Regions from separate parts of the Pseudalkalibacillus sp. A8 genome, predicted to be linked through region 2. Evidence: predicted binding sites of a transcription regulator. Region 2 holds the regulator's gene; the other holds the start of a gene.
The links. The regulator NrdR, encoded in region 2, represses ribonucleotide reductase genes. The targets are predictions, from matches to a motif close to AACACNATATATNGTGTT.

Region 1 (8,042 bases), 460 kb from region 2:
CTAAACGTAATCACGGTGTGGATTCAGGTTTCTATCCACTTGGATCCTGTACGATGAAATATAATCCGAAAATCAATGAAGATGTTGCGCGGATTCCAGGTTTTGCGCATATCCACCCTTATCAGGATGAAGATACAGTCCAAGGGGCAATGGAAATGCTGTACGACTTGCAAACATCTCTTGAAGAAATCACAGGTATGGATGAGGTCACCCTGCAGCCAGCTGCTGGTGCCCATGGTGAGTGGACAGGCTTGATGATGATCAGAGCGTATCATGAAAAGAATGGTGACCATCACCGTACGAAGGTGATCGTTCCTGACTCTGCTCATGGAACTAATCCGGCTTCAGCGACAGTAGCAGGCTTTGATTCGGTTACAGTCAAATCGGATGAGAATGGCCTAGTCGACCTGGAAGACTTGAAACGTGTAGTCGGGGATGACACGGCAGCCTTGATGCTGACGAACCCGAATACCCTAGGTCTTTTTGAGGAGCATATTCTCGATATGGCACGCATTGTCCATGAAGCTGGTGGAAAGCTCTATTATGACGGTGCGAACATGAATGCGATCATGGGAAGAACACGTCCAGGAGACATGGGATTCGATGTGGTTCACTTAAACCTTCATAAGACGTTTACAGGCCCGCACGGTGGTGGAGGTCCTGGATCAGGCCCAGTCGGGGTCAAGAAAGATCTGATTACATTTTTACCGAAGCCGATCCTTGCCAAAACAGAAGATGGATACGTGTTCGACTATAACCGTCCTGATTCAATCGGAAGAGTAAAGCCGTTCTACGGAAACTTCGGAATCAATGTCCGTGCCTATACGTATATCCAAACGATGGGCCGGGAAGGATTGAAAAAGGTCAGTGACTATGCTGTCTTGAATGCGAATTATATGATGCGTAAACTTGCACCGTATTTTGTTCTTCCATTTGAACAGCACTGTAAACATGAATTTGTCATTTCCGGTAAGCGTCAGAAGAAGCTTGGCGTAAGGACATTGGATATGGCGAAACGTTTACTTGATTTCGGTTATCACCCGCCGACTATCTACTTCCCTCTTAATGTGGAGGAATGTATGATGATCGAACCGACAGAGACGGAATCAAAGGAAACGTTGGATGAATTCATCGATGCGATGATCCAGATTGCGAAAGAAGCGGAGGAATCTCCTGAGGTTGTTCAACAAGCGCCTCATAATACAGTTATCAAACGTATGGATGAGACAACTGCAGCCCGTAAACCGATTCTTCGCTATGAAAAACAATAATTATGTATAATAAATCCCCTTCACTCCATTGGTGAAGGGGATTTTTCACGTTGTTAAGATAATTTTGTTGTTTTAAAGATAAGGTGTGCTGTCCTCTCAAATACAGTCTTAAATGGCCCCTGTCTTACCTATAAAAAAGGACCACCTTTACAACATTCATAAATGAAGTCTTTGGATGATCCTTATCTTCAGGTTATTTTCCTTTTTTTACTTTTCCGTTCCATTTCTTGAACCCGCCTTTAAGGTTATAAAGGTCTTTAATGCCCTTCTTCCTTAAGACAGCTGCTGCACGAACTGTACGCATTCCGCTTTCACAGTACATATATACAGGCTGATCTTTACGGATTTCTTTATGACGCATTCGGAGCTGTGACAACGGGATATTCCGTGCTCCGAGAATATGTCCATTATCAAATTCTTTTTGTTCCCGCACGTCTATCAGTTGAGCTTTTCGATACCCGCTGCGGAATTCTTCTTCTGTCAACGTTTTCAGATGTCTTCGTTGATAGAGCCCAGCGATGATCATATATGCGATGATAGCTGCTGGTAGTGCCCAAAAAATCCATTCCATTTCTTTTCCCCCTAGAAACTTTCTACCATATCTATAAAGATACCATGTCCATTATATACAGGAATTTTCTTATTCGCAAAACTAAGTTTCTAAAATCAATGAATTGTATGGATTGATAGGTTTCTGTTAAACTATGAAAGGTGAATGGATGACGAATGGAAAGAGGCGTACATAAAGATGAAAGAAAAATGGTATTTCATTGAATCTGGTGCAAGCTCACCAGCATATAATATGGCTTTGGATGAAGCACTGTTGGACTGGCATAGTAAAGGAGAAATTCATCCCGTAGTCCGTTTCTATGAGTGGAATCCTGCTACGCTATCAGTCGGTTATTTTCAAAAGGTGGAAAAGGAAATCAATCTTGATGCAGTGAAAAAACACGGCTATGGATTCGTACGCAGGCCAACCGGCGGCAGAGCTGTACTTCATGACAAAGAATTGACTTACAGTGTCATCGTTTCGGAAGAACATCCTAAAATGCCCCAATCTGTAACTGAAGCATATCGGGTGATTTCCGAAGGAATATTAGGCGGTTTCCGCAACCTGGGATTAGAGGCATACTTTGCAGTTCCGAAAACGGAGGAAGAAAAGGCTGGGCTTAAAAATCCTCGTTCAGCCGTTTGTTTTGATGCACCATCCTGGTATGAACTCGTGGTTGAAGGAAGAAAAGTAGCGGGAAGTGCCCAAACAAGACAAAAGGGTGTCATCCTACAGCACGGGTCGATCCTACTCGATATCGATGAAGACAAATTGTTCGATTGCTTCAAGTTTACGAACGAGAGAGTGAGAGAACGGATGCAAAAAGCGTTCAGCAAGAAGGCTGTAGCGATTAATGATCTCCGACCTGAAAGGGTGACCATCGAGGAATCTAAGAAAGCTTTTAAGGACGGCTTCGAAAAAGGCCTCGATATCGAATTCATACCTTTGGAATTGACCGAAGAACAAAATCAATATATAGATGAAATCGTTAAAAGACGATATGCGAATGATGAGTGGACATTTAGACGTTAACTGTGACCAAAATGGTCGCAGTTTTTAAATCTTTTTATTGGAAAAAAGAAGGATATTTGTGAAGTTCAACGGTCATCAGAGGCTCAAAAAAGACTCCTTCCCGCAACTTTGTAAATTTGTCTTTTTTGAATGTCTGGGGTGTAAATTGGACACTTTTCGCCCTTATTCTACATTTTTTATATGTTTTTGATTTTGACAAGATTAAGTTGACTTGTTCTCATAGACACAATATATTGTATTATCTTAAAATAATGTGCACTATATATTGATGTTTTAGGTTTTGCTGTGCTATGATTTGGGTAACATTAAAACAAACAACAAAATTATAAAAATTAATAATTATTAAGGAGGATCCTGGATGGCGATTGTAACAGGGGAGCAACGACATCATATCAACATTGACCGGTTGAATGAAGACATTGCTAAATTCGAACAGGTGCATCCGATCACACCGGACATGCATACGACTCACAAAGGGGTATCAAGATTGGTGATGTTGGATCGGTATTCGTTCAAGGATACTGAGAAAAGAACATTACGAGAAGGAGATTTTGTCATCTTGACGGTTAAAGATGATCCGAAATTTCCTGCAAGGGGTTTGGGGTTCATCGTTTCCATAGATCGGGAACAAAAAACGGCAGAGGTGAAAGTGGATGAGGATTACCGTAGCGTCCTCGACAAGCCGGGTGAAATGGAGACAGGAATCGTAAAGAGATCTCTTGATACGATCGATAAGCCATTAGAAATCTATTACGAGCAGATCGCTAAACGAAATGCGACAGGACTAGCTTCCGTAGAAACAACAGAAGAAAAGAGACAGGAATCATTCGAGAAGTTCTACCATGAACTTGTAAACTTGAACTTCGTACCAGCAGGCCGGGTGCTATATGGAGCAGGAGCCGCAACGGATGTAACGTATTTTAACTGTTATGTTATGCCATTCGTACAAGATTCGAGAGAAGGAATCTCTGACCACCGTAAACAAGTGATGGAGATCATGAGCCGGGGCGGTGGAGTCGGTACGAACGGATCGACACTCAGACCGAGAAACACACTGGCAAAAGGCGTAAACGGAAAATCATCAGGATCGGTGTCGTGGCTTGATGACATCGCAAAGCTGACACATCTTGTCGAACAAGGCGGATCCCGCAGAGGTGCGCAGATGATAATGCTTACGGATTGGCATCCCGACATTATCGAATTCATCATTTCAAAAATGCAGAATCCAAGGATACTCAGGTTCCTAGTTGAAAATACAGAAGATGAAACCATAAAGCAATTAGCTTTAGATAAATTGAAATTCACACCACTTACTGAAACCGAGCGAGATATGTATCAAAGCATTGTAAACTATAAAGCTATCCCTGGACAAGGCGGTTTCACTAATAAAGCCATCAAGGAAGCTGAAGAAAAGTTGCAAACCGGCGGCAACTATAGTGTCCACAACCCAGAATTTTTAACAGGTGCGAACATTTCGGTATGCGTGACCAAAGAATTCATGGAAGCTGTTGAAAATGATACAGAGTACGAACTTCGATTCCCGGATGTGGAAAATTACACATTTGAAGAAATGCTCGAGTACAACACCAAGTGGCATGAATACGGAGATGTTCGAGAATGGGAAGCTGAAGGTTACGGCATTCGTGTTTATAAAAGGATCAAAGCAAGAGAACTGTGGAATCTGATCAATATCTGCGCAACCTATTCGGCAGAACCAGGAATCTTCTTTATCGACAACGCGAATGACATGACCAACGCAAAAGCATATGGACAGAAAGTAGTAGCAACCAATCCGTGTGGGGAACAACCACTCGCACCATACTCCGTCTGTAACTTGGCTGCTGTCAATCTGGCTAATGTTGCAGATAAAGAAAATAAACGTGTTGATTTTGATAAGTTGATACAATCAGTTAGAACCGGGGTCCGCATGCAGGATAACGTTATCGATGCGACACCGTACTTCTTAGAGAAGAACCGTGAACAAGCTCTTGGAGAACGTCGTGTTGGACTAGGTGTCATGGGTCTTCATGATCTTCTTATCTACTGTGAAACGGTTTACGGTTCAGAAGAAGGAAACAAACTTGCTGATGAAATCTTCGAAACGATGGCCACTACAGCTTATCGTGAATCGATTGAATTAGCGAAAGAAAAAGGAAGCTTTCCATTTTTAGTTGGAAATACAAATGAAGAAACAAAAGAATTACGTGAAGCCTTCATCAATACAGGTTATATGAAGAAGATGCCTGAAGATATCCGCCAGGGAATCCTGGAACATGGTATCCGCAATTCACACTTGTTGACTGTAGCACCTACTGGATCCACTGGTACGATGGTTGGCGTAAGTACTGGATTAGAGCCTTACTTCTCATTCTCTTATTTTAGAAGTGGGCGTCTAGGAAAGTTCATTGAGGTCAAGGCAGATATCGTGAACGAATACCTGTCACGAAATCCTGAAGCTGATGCTGAAAACCTGCCTGAATGGTTTGTTTCTGCGATGGATCTAAAGCCAGAAGCACATGCAGATACACAATGTGTCATCCAAAACTGGATTGACAGTTCGATCAGTAAGACGGTGAATGCTCCAAAAGGCTATTCAGTTGAGCAAGTACAAGCTGTTTACGAACGTCTATATAACGGTGGAGCAAAAGGCGGAACAGTATACGTGGATGGCAGCCGTGATTCACAGGTACTGACACTAAAAGCCGAAGAGAATACTTTCGATGATGATTCTGTAGCGTCTAAAACAGAAGAAAAGAAGAAAGTTGTCCTTGTCGATACGATTTCCGACCTTCGTTCCACGGATGTCACGATTGGAAATGAAGTAGGAAACACATGCCCGGTCTGCCGTAAGGGTAAAGTAAAAGAAATCGGTGGATGTAACACATGTACAAATTGTAATGCACAGTTGAAGTGCGGAATCTAAATTGTATATAGAAGAACCGAGTGAAGCAATTTACTCGGTTCTTTTTCATTAAGTCTTTTTAAACCACAGGCTATGCCTGTGTGAAAATTAACCTTTAAGGGTTGTAACAGAAAAATCTCCTCTCGTTATAATAGAAACTGGCCGTCAAACCAATTTCAATTAACGAGAAGAGATCTGCTCATGTCGAGCGACAACAGTTTATCACATACCCGATGGAATTGTAAGTATCACATTGTGTTTATCCCAAAGTATAGAAGGAAGATCATATTTGGGAAATTGAGAAAAGACATTGGTGATTCTAAGAAGATTATGCGATATGAAAGATGTTGAGATCATTGAAGCTCATGCAATGCCAGACCATATACACATGTTGGTCAGAATACCACCCAAAATGTCAGTATCTTACTTCATGGGATACTTAAAAGGAAAAAGCTCTTTGATGATACATGACCGACATGCAAACCTGAAATATAATCATGGAAATCGCACGTTTTGGGCTAAAGGATACTATGTGAGTACAGTTGGACTCAATCAAAAAACAGTAGCGAAATATATTCGAGAACAAGAAGCTGAAGATCGTTTGCGGGACAACATGACTAAATGAGAATATACCCATTCAAGAAATAGGTAGAGAGATAAACGGTTGGCGGTCAATTCAAAAGCCCCCTTAAGGGGATTGTTGGTAAAGTGCCCTTATAGGGCGAAATTAAAACCGCCCGTTTTACGGGCGGATACTTACTTCCTTAGGAATATAGATGCTCAAAACATTGCTCCAATCCCATTTTTCGTAAAAGTTTCCGCCTTGATCAATATTAGAAATCCACACTTTTGCATGTTTGCCATTTTCCTCAGCAATCCACACGTTATTATTCTTTCGATTAGTACGAACCCAAATAAGTCGATTTGATCCAGGCAAATAGTGAGGCGTGAAATCACCAAAACCATTTTTAGGATTTGTAATCTTTTTTTGCTCTTTGTTTTTTAAGTCAATCTGATACAAAGCAGGTAATGGACGTTGGGCTGGATCATTTGACCAATCGCTTTCCTTTGACCTTGCAACTGTAATCAACTGATCATTATGCCAGGTAAAATCCCTGTCTACATATCCATCTGGTGTAAACGTTCCCTGTTTTGAAGCTGGAAGTTCTTTGACTTGTAAGAATTTATTCATAATCGATATTCGATTAACTCCACCAATATAGGCAAGTGAATTGTGGTTTGGTGCCCAGCGAAACCAGCTTGGTTCATTGAGCATTTGATTGAGTTTGATCAATTGTTTTTCATTAGAAGAAAGTACATATAAAATGTTGGCATCTGCAGATAATGAAGCTGTTGGATATTTGATGAAAGAAATCCATTTTTCATCGGGTGACCATTTGAAAATGCTAGTCCCGATCCCGAATTCATCATTTTCCAGTGTTAGAGCAGGCAACTTGAAGAAATCTGTTTTTTTTATCTGATTGTTCTCAAGTATTATTTTATAGAATTCTATATCAGTCCAGCCGTCAGGGGTCAGCTCTGAATTAGTGGATGTTAAGAAACCATTCCCTGTTGGGAACCAGGAGTAATTTCCGACATCGGAGGCTATTGGTTTAGCTGTTTCACTGTTTATGTTTTTTAAATAAAGTGTTTCACCTACCTGAAAAGCAAGAGAATTTTTTTTTGGAGCCCATTGTATGTTGGAAGCATCACCTTTAAAAAACAATTCCTTTTTCCGAGACTCTAAATTGTACAGCCAAATGTTTTGTTTTTCTTCCCCTTCCAAGTAAGCTAGCCATTTTCCATCATCAGACCACCTAGGACCGGATATTTCTTTCTTCTTTGTCACTAGCTGTTCTTCGCTCCCTTTTATTATCCAAAGGTCACCATCTCTTATAAACGCTGCGACTAAGGAGGGATCTGTTTGACCACTTGCTGTGTAAGGTATGGTAAGACTTATTAGCATGGATAGGATAATCGATAATGTTCTCAAATCACTACCTCCTGATATTAACGCTTTTATGTATTTTGTTGCATCCACAGTTCATACATTCTTGCATTTTTTTCCTGTTTGAATTCCAAATTAATACATAAGTGCAAACAATCGGTCTCGACCTCACAAAAAAAGGATGAGGCTCAAGAATTGAGGGAGACGATCGAGGGTTATATACACCGATACTTTCCTGAGACGAGAATCGAATACTTCACTTAAACGCCAAGTACGCTTGTCACTTGCCTGTTATTATTGTATCCTTTTAGTATGTTTTGATTTTGTAACCAGTTACAA
Region 2 (8,042 bases):
AACAGGCGAAGCAGGAAGGATATGTGACGACAATGTTGAACCGTCGGAGGTATCTTCCTGAAATCACTAGCCGTAATTTCAACTTGAGAAGTTTCGCTGAACGTACGGCGATGAATACACCTATACAAGGTTCAGCGGCAGATATTATCAAGAAAGCTATGGTCGAGATGTGCAAACGTTTAGAGAAAGAAAAGCTGGAGACAAGAATGCTCTTACAGGTGCATGACGAATTGATTTTCGAAGCCCCGAAAGACGAGCTTGAAAAACTCGAGGAGATTGTACCGGATGTTATGGAGCATGCTGTACAACTGGATGTCCCTTTGAAAGTCGATTATTCTTATGGGGACACATGGTATGATGCGAAATAGCAGATAAGTGAAATACAAGGATAAAAGCTAAGTCTGGCCAATTGCGGGCTTAGCTTTCCTAAGTTTTCTTTTTAAGAGATAGGGAGATCAGAAATGCCAGAATTACCAGAAGTTGAAACTGTCAGACGTACTTTAGAAAATTTAGTGCTTGGTAAAACGATAGAAAAGGTAACGGTGAAGTGGGCGAAAATCATTAAACATCCGGATGATTTGGGAGAGTTTAATTCTTTATTGATCGGGCAAACGATCCGCTCTATCGGGAGAAGAGGAAAATTCCTGAAAATAATCCTCGACGATGTAGTCCTTGTTTCACATCTGCGGATGGAAGGACGATATATTTATGTGGAAGACGGCGAAGAAGCTGATAAGCATACTCATGTGATCTTCGCTTTTACAGACGGATCGGAATTACGCTATCGTGACGTCCGCAAGTTTGGAACGATGCATGTTTATCCGATAGGCAAGGAAGAGGAACATTTACCTTTATCCCAATTGGGTCCGGAACCATTCGATCCGGCTTTTAATCCACTCGAACTTTGGAAAAAGCTTCAAAAGACGACTCGTAAAATCAAGCCTGTTCTATTGGATCAGACGATATTGGTTGGACTCGGCAACATTTATGTGGATGAAGCCCTCTTCAAAGTCGGGCTCAACCCAGAAGCTGAAGCGAGAGCTTTATCTAAAAAGCAAGTGGAAGAGTTGTACCAAGCCATTGTCGAAACATTGATGGAAGCCGTTGATCAAGGTGGAAGCACGATCCGTTCTTATGTAAATTCCCAAGGTGATTTGGGGATGTTTCAGCAAAAGCTTGCTGTTTACGCTCGAAAAGGTGAGCCTTGTCTCAATTGTGGCTCAGAAATCGAGCGTATTGTGGTAGGGGGGAGGGGCACTCATATATGTCCAAACTGCCAAAAGTAACATAAGAATTTCATGAAAAAGCCGTACGTCGGATGGGCACTATCCATATACTATCCTAGCGTTGAAGCAAGGAGGATGTGTAGAAGTGACAGGATGGATAGCCCTACTGACTCTAACGATTGCTGTAAGCATGGACAGCTTCGGGGTTGGTGTAACATACGGTGTACGACGAATGAAAATCACTTACTTCTCCATAATTCTGATTGCAATATGTTCTGCTTTGATGTTACTTGCCGCTATGAACGTAGGAACAATCATCAGTACATTCATTTCTCCGAGTTTTGCCGGCAAGTTGGGTGGAATTTTGTTGATCAGCCTAGGTATGTATGTCTTATGGCAATTCTTTAAAAGCAGCGATAAGCCTGAAGAGGCCTCAAACAAAAAGCATGAATCAGAATACATCTGGAACATGGAAATCCGGTCGTTAGGGATTGTCATTCAAATTTTACGGACCCCTGCAGCCGCAGATATCGACCGTTCTGGAACAATTACAGGGCTAGAAGCATTGTTGCTCGGTTTGGCTTTATCGTTAGATTCATTCGCTGCCGGACTGGGTGCCTCACTACTCGGTTTTCCGCATTTACAGACGGCTGTATTCGTTGCAGGTATGAGCGTGCTGTTTCTTGTGACAGGTATGAAGCTTGGAAGAGTATTATCTACCATTCCTTCCATGAGGTTGGTCAGCTTTTTGCCAGGTGTCATGTTGATTGTGTTAGGTATTTTCAAACTGTGAGGTGTTACAATTGATTGTTGGTTTGACTGGTGGGATCGGAAGTGGGAAGAGTACCATTTCGGCTATGATACAAGAGCTGAATATCCCTGTCATAGATGCTGATAAAATCGCCCGGGAAGTGGTATTGCCGGGCGAAGCAGCATATTCGCAAATTGTTGATTTCTTTGGTGAAGATATTTTGGAAGAAGATCGTAATATCAACCGCAAAAAGTTAGGTACGCTCATTTTCAATGATAAAGAGAATCGTCTAAAGTTGAACAGCTTTGTCCATCCAGCTGTTCGAGAACGAATGCTTGCGTACAAGGACGAATTGCTAGAAGTGCATAAGTCAGTCGTAATGGACATCCCGTTATTGTATGAGAGTAAATTAACCCATATGGTGGATCGTACTTTACTAGTCTATGTGGATAAAAAAACGCAATTGGAAAGATTGATGAAACGTGATCAATCTTCATCTGAGGAGGCATTATCCCGGATTCGTTCACAAATCACATTGGACGACAAGAAAAAATGGGCAGATGAAATCATCGATAATAATGGTACGGTTGAAGAGAGCCGTCAGCAATTGATACATATTTTCACGAAATGGGATATACTTTAGTTTGTAAATAGATATTGCAGATTTTTCGACAATAGAGACGAGATAATATGGATGTTGTCCTCGTAAGACGACATTTAATATGTAATGTTTTGTCGATTCATTGAACATTAGGAGGCCGGGCGCAGGCCTCTTTTTAGATTATTGATAAATTTAGTGTTCCCTTTTACATATAATATGTTATACTAATTTTAGATTTTTAGAAAAAAGTATAGCACTTTATATAGTGGAGGGATTTCAACATGAAAGCTAGAGTAGCAATTAATGGATTTGGCCGAATTGGGCGAATGGTATTCCGTAAAGCGATGAAAAACCAACAATTAGATGTTGTTGCGATAAATGCAAGTTATCCTTCTGAGACATTGGCTCATCTTATCAAGTACGATAGCATTCATGGTACTTACGAACTTAAGGTTGAAGCGAAGGAGAATTCTCTGGTCGTAGATGGTAAAGAGATCAAGTTGATCAACAATAGAGATCCTAAGCAATTGCCTTGGGGACAATTGAACATCGATATCGTCATTGAAGCCACAGGCAAGTTCAAATCTAAAGAGACTGCTGGCTATCATCTAGAAGCTGGTGCGAAGAAGGTCATCATCACTGCTCCTGGTAAGGATGAAGATCTTACAGTTGTAATGGGTGTAAATGATGACGCTTACATTCCGGAAGAGCACCACGTTCTTTCTAATGCTTCATGTACGACAAACTGTCTTGCACCTGTCGTCAAAGTACTTGAAGAACAATTTGGAATTGAGAATGGTGTGATGACAACCGTTCACGCATATACAAATGATCAGAAGAATATCGATAATCCTCACAAAGACTTAAGACGTGCTCGTGCGTGCGGACAATCGATCATTCCAACCTCTACCGGCGCAGCGAAAGCAATCGCGAAGGTCATGCCTCAATTGGAAGGGAAACTTCACGGGATGGCACTTCGAGTTCCGACACCGAACGTATCTCTAGTCGACCTTGTAGTTGATGTAAAACGTGATGTGACGGTTGAAACTGTTAACGCAGCCCTCGAAACCGCGTCCAAAGGAACTTTGCAAGGAATCTTAGGTTATACAAAAGATCCGCTAGTATCAATCGACTTCAATGGAAATGAAAATTCTTCAATCATTGATGGATTGTCTACAATGGTGATCGAAGATCGAAAAGTTAAAGTTCTTGCTTGGTATGACAACGAATGGGGATATTCTTGCAGAGTGGTAGATCTTGCTGAGAAAGTTGGAGAAACACTTGGTGCACTATCCAACAAGCGCTTGTCTGGAACTGCATAACAATAATTATAATTTAAAAGTAGAGCGGGGTAGACCTTTATGGTCAACTCCGTTTTTTACATAGTGTAAAACTCCTGTTTTGTCGGCTTTTAACCAGTGTGATGAATCGCATGTTTTTATATATTTCATATGTGGTATGAGCAAGTACAAGGTGCATTTTATGGAGGTGAAAAATTTAAAAAATTAACTTGCAAAAAATATAGAAAAGCAGTATACTGTTCATCGTGAACTTCAAGTTATAAGCAATTTAGGAACTGGATACTACTTAAAGGGTTAGGACCTCTTTGGACTAACTTTCCCCCGTGGTAACATTCCATTTCCGCATGCTTTTGAAGGCATGATTAATCTTAAAGGGGGACTATGCAGATGGATACAATGGGACGTCATGTGATTGCTGAGTTATGGGGTTGTGATGTTGAGAAGTTGAACAATATGCCTTATATTGAACAACTTTTTGTAGAAGCGGCGCTTAAATCAGGTGCAGAGGTAAGAGAAGTTGCTTTTCATAAATTTGCACCTCATGGAGTAAGTGGAGTCGTGATCATTTCTGAATCACACTTAACAATTCACAGTTTTCCAGAGCATGGTTATGCAAGCATTGATGTTTATACATGTGGTGATCTTGATCCTAATGTCGCTGCAGATTATATCGCAGAGGCACTTGGTGCTTCTTCCAAAGAAAATGTAGAACTTCCAAGAGGTATGGGTCCAGTTAAAGTTGGCCAGAAGAAGGTCTCAGCATATTAATAATGACAAAAAAACTAACAAGGTGTGCAGCTGCACACCTTTTTTAAATGGAAGAATTTGTTGAATTTTAAATTTAACTTTAAGAAAGGGTTTAATACTTTCTTCAGTATAAGCGTACAAGCTGGTCACTTCGGAAGCAACATTCCGCACGAAGGAAAAGCATTTGCTTTTTCGAGTAACTAAGGCTCAGCTTTCATCAAGGTCTTGCCAAGTTTTCTTTATACCTCATGACATAAGGGCAACTACTCTTCGCGGAAAGGGAGGTGAGTTTCGCAAAAATATACAATTACATTTAATAGAGCCATATGGAAAATTTAGGAGGACCCGAGTTGATTTGAAAATATCTTGTCACGGGGACACCTTTCTACTATCATTATATCTAAGGATAATTTTACAATTCGACTAAACATGACATTATATAAAGCGAAGTTTATCGATATGGGGTTGGTTAAATGCGTTGTCCAAATTGTCAAAATAATGGCACCAGAGTGTTGGATTCTCGCCCGGTCCATGGCGGGCGTTCGATTCGCAGACGCAGAGAGTGTGAAAAATGTAATTATCGGTTCACCACTTTTGAAACAGTGGAAGAGATTCCTCTTGTGGTTGTAAAAAAAGAGGGTACCAGAGAAGAATTTAACCGGGACAAGCTGTTACGTGGTTTGATCAAAGCTTGTGAAAAACGTCCGGTACCGCTTGAAGTTTTAGAGGAAGTCGTAAATACTGTCGAAAAAGATTTACGAAATGATGGCTCTTCGGAAATCCAAAGTAAAGAAATTGGTGAACGTGTAATGGACCATTTAGCAAAGATTGACGAAGTAGCTTATGTCCGATTTGCGTCTGTTTATAGACAATTCAAGGATATCAACGTATTTATCGATGAACTGAAAGATCTATTAAAACGAGAGAACGAGTAAAGAGCTTACATATACATAAGCTCTTTTTTCACTTACAATTAAAGAAAGTATAAAATCCTTTCTTCAGAATAGCGCAACTATGCTCTATTAACTCGATTATTGAATGATAAAGGTGAAGCTTATGCAAAATCATTGGAAAGAATTACTTCCTGTCGATCGCTTTCAAGTATATAGCAGGGGAAGGATACAAGCTGAAGAATTGAAGATGGTCACCCTGTTATATCAACCATTGGTAGGTGCAAAAGCATATAGTCTATATATGACTCTTTTCAGTGAAAACCTAAATGGAATGACTTCTCACCATACATTGATGAACCAGACGCAAATGAATATGCAGCAGATTTTTGAAGAACGAAAAAAACTTGAGGCAATTGGACTTTTAAAGACATATCGTAAACGAATTGACGAGGACCGGATTTTCATATATGAACTACAACCGATACTACAACCGGAGCAATTTTTCAAGGACGATGTGTTAAGTGTCTATTTATATGGACGTTTGGGTAAGCAAAGATATCTTGAAGTAAGGAACCGGTTCGTCATGAAAACAGAACAGCATGACGAATTCGATGATATTACGGCTAGCTTTAATGATGTATTCTCATCATTACATGCATCGGAGATCAGAGCAGCGACAGACTCCGAAATCCACCAGTCCATTTCTAATTCTAATGATCAAACTGGAGATCTTACAGGCAGTGCTCCGAACTTTTCCGAAGACGATTTCGATTTCAATGTACTTGAACGGGACTTGAGCAGCTTCATTATTCCTTCAGAAGTTTTGACAGATGGTATTCGTGAATCCATTCATCGCCTTGCGTTCATTTATCAAATATCTCCGCTTGATATGAGTAGTATCGTCCAGCAGGCTTATTTCCGGGATGAGCAACTTACCCCGTACTCTTTAAGACAAGAGGTACAGCGTTGGTATAAGATTGAAAAGCCAGGGCAATTGCCACGATTAAGTGAACGAAGTCAAACGAATACCCCGATTCAAAAGAATAAGGGAGATTTATCACCCGAGGAAATGATGATAAAGACCTTCGAGACGATTTCACCACGTGCATTGCTTGAAAAATACAGTGAGGGAGGCCGTGCTGCTAGTGCCGACCTTAAGCTGATCGATTCCATCATGTTCGATCAGAAGCTTTCAGCAGGCGTCATCAACGTACTGATCGATTATGTATTGAATACAAACGATATGAAATTGATCCACGGTCATGTTGAAAAAATCGCAAGCCAGTGGAAGCGTAAAAAAATATCCTCTGTCAAAGAAGCGATGGAACTGGCTAAAGCAGAGCATAAAAGTTATCAAGCCTATCAACAAAAATCAAAACCGAGCAGGCCGGCTCAACAGAAGAATGTCAGAAAGGACAAACTTCCTAAATGGATGGATTCACCTAAACCAGATAAAGAAAAACAACAGGTTTCAGAAAACGATGAAAAATGGCTTGAAGAATATTTGAAAGGTCTATAGGGGGTGCACAACGTGAAATCCATATCAGAATCGATGAAAAGTTTTACCGAACGTTCAAATGTAGAAAGAGAATTAATCGAAGTGAAGAAAAAGGTGTTGTCGCATCCCGACTGGAAGGCGTTTCATCGAGCAAATCCAGAAGTGACGATAGAAATGATCAACAAGAGTCTTCCGAGATTAGTGGAGTTTATAGAAGGAACCAGGAATTGTAAAGGATGTATGGATCTGAAGAGTTGTCGAAACATGATCAAAGGATACGAGCCCCAGTTGTTCATAAACGGTCAGATCATCGATGTAACTTACAATCGCTGTCCTAGTAAAGTAGCTAACGATGAGATGGAAAGTTTACAATCGTTGATCAAAAGTTATTTCATCCCGAAGGATATCCTTGCTGCCACGTTTGATCAATTTGATAAAAAGGACAAAGAGAGGTATCAAGCGACATTGAATGCTGCAGAGTTTGTAAAAGCAGTCTCTAGTCCTGAAGGCTCGTCTCAAGGTCTCTATGTACACGGAGAGTTCGGCGTAGGAAAGACCTTCCTCATGGGGGCAATGGCAAACGCCCTGGCTAAAAAGAACATCCAAACGATACTTGTGTATACTCCTGACTTTTTTAGAGAAATGAAATCATCAATTGGGGATCAGACAGTAGATGAAAAGTTGAATGTGATCAAAAAAGCACCAGTATTAGTCCTCGATGATATCGGTGCTGAAACGATGTCTAGCTGGATACGAGATGAAGTATTAGGTTCGATATTACAGCATCGCATGATGGAGAAACTCCCGACATGCTATACGTCAAATTACGATTATGAGGAACTTGAAGGTCATCTCGCCTATTCTCAAAAAGGCGGGATTGAACAATTGAAGGCGAAGCGTATTATGGAACGGATCAAACATTTTACAACTCCAATATCGCTCGGTGGAGAAAATCGACGTCAAAAATAAATGGAACAGGCTCTGTCATACTTATAGGACAGAGTCTTTTCCTTTTGACAGCTTTC

Region 1: the regulator NrdR is predicted to act here: its motif matches at 3,076-3,093, upstream of ACJROX_RS18770 (vitamin B12-dependent ribonucleotide reductase).

The regions. Positions count from the first base shown of each region.
Region 1 covers NZ_CP174509.1:3,631,628-3,639,669, reverse strand. The annotation lists gene gcvPB (aminomethyl-transferring glycine dehydrogenase subunit GcvPB) at 1-1,271, shown strand, start outside; gene ACJROX_RS18780 (rhodanese-like domain-containing protein) at 1,465-1,842, opposite strand; gene ACJROX_RS18775 (biotin/lipoate A/B protein ligase family protein) at 1,987-2,853, shown strand; gene ACJROX_RS18770 (vitamin B12-dependent ribonucleotide reductase) at 3,212-5,776, shown strand; partial or broken gene tnpA (IS200/IS605 family transposase) at 5,957-6,380, shown strand; gene ACJROX_RS18760 (translocation protein TolB) at 6,498-7,796, opposite strand.
Region 2 covers NZ_CP174509.1:4,095,936-4,103,977, reverse strand. The annotation lists gene polA (DNA polymerase I) at 1-368, shown strand, start outside; gene mutM (DNA-formamidopyrimidine glycosylase) at 462-1,286, shown strand; gene ytaF (sporulation membrane protein YtaF) at 1,372-2,019, shown strand; gene coaE (dephospho-CoA kinase) at 2,021-2,620, shown strand; gene ACJROX_RS21060 (ArsJ-associated glyceraldehyde-3-phosphate dehydrogenase) at 2,860-3,900, shown strand; gene speD (adenosylmethionine decarboxylase) at 4,267-4,647, shown strand; gene nrdR (transcriptional regulator NrdR) at 5,100-5,561, shown strand; gene ACJROX_RS21045 (replication initiation and membrane attachment family protein) at 5,683-7,038, shown strand; gene dnaI (primosomal protein DnaI) at 7,051-7,986, shown strand.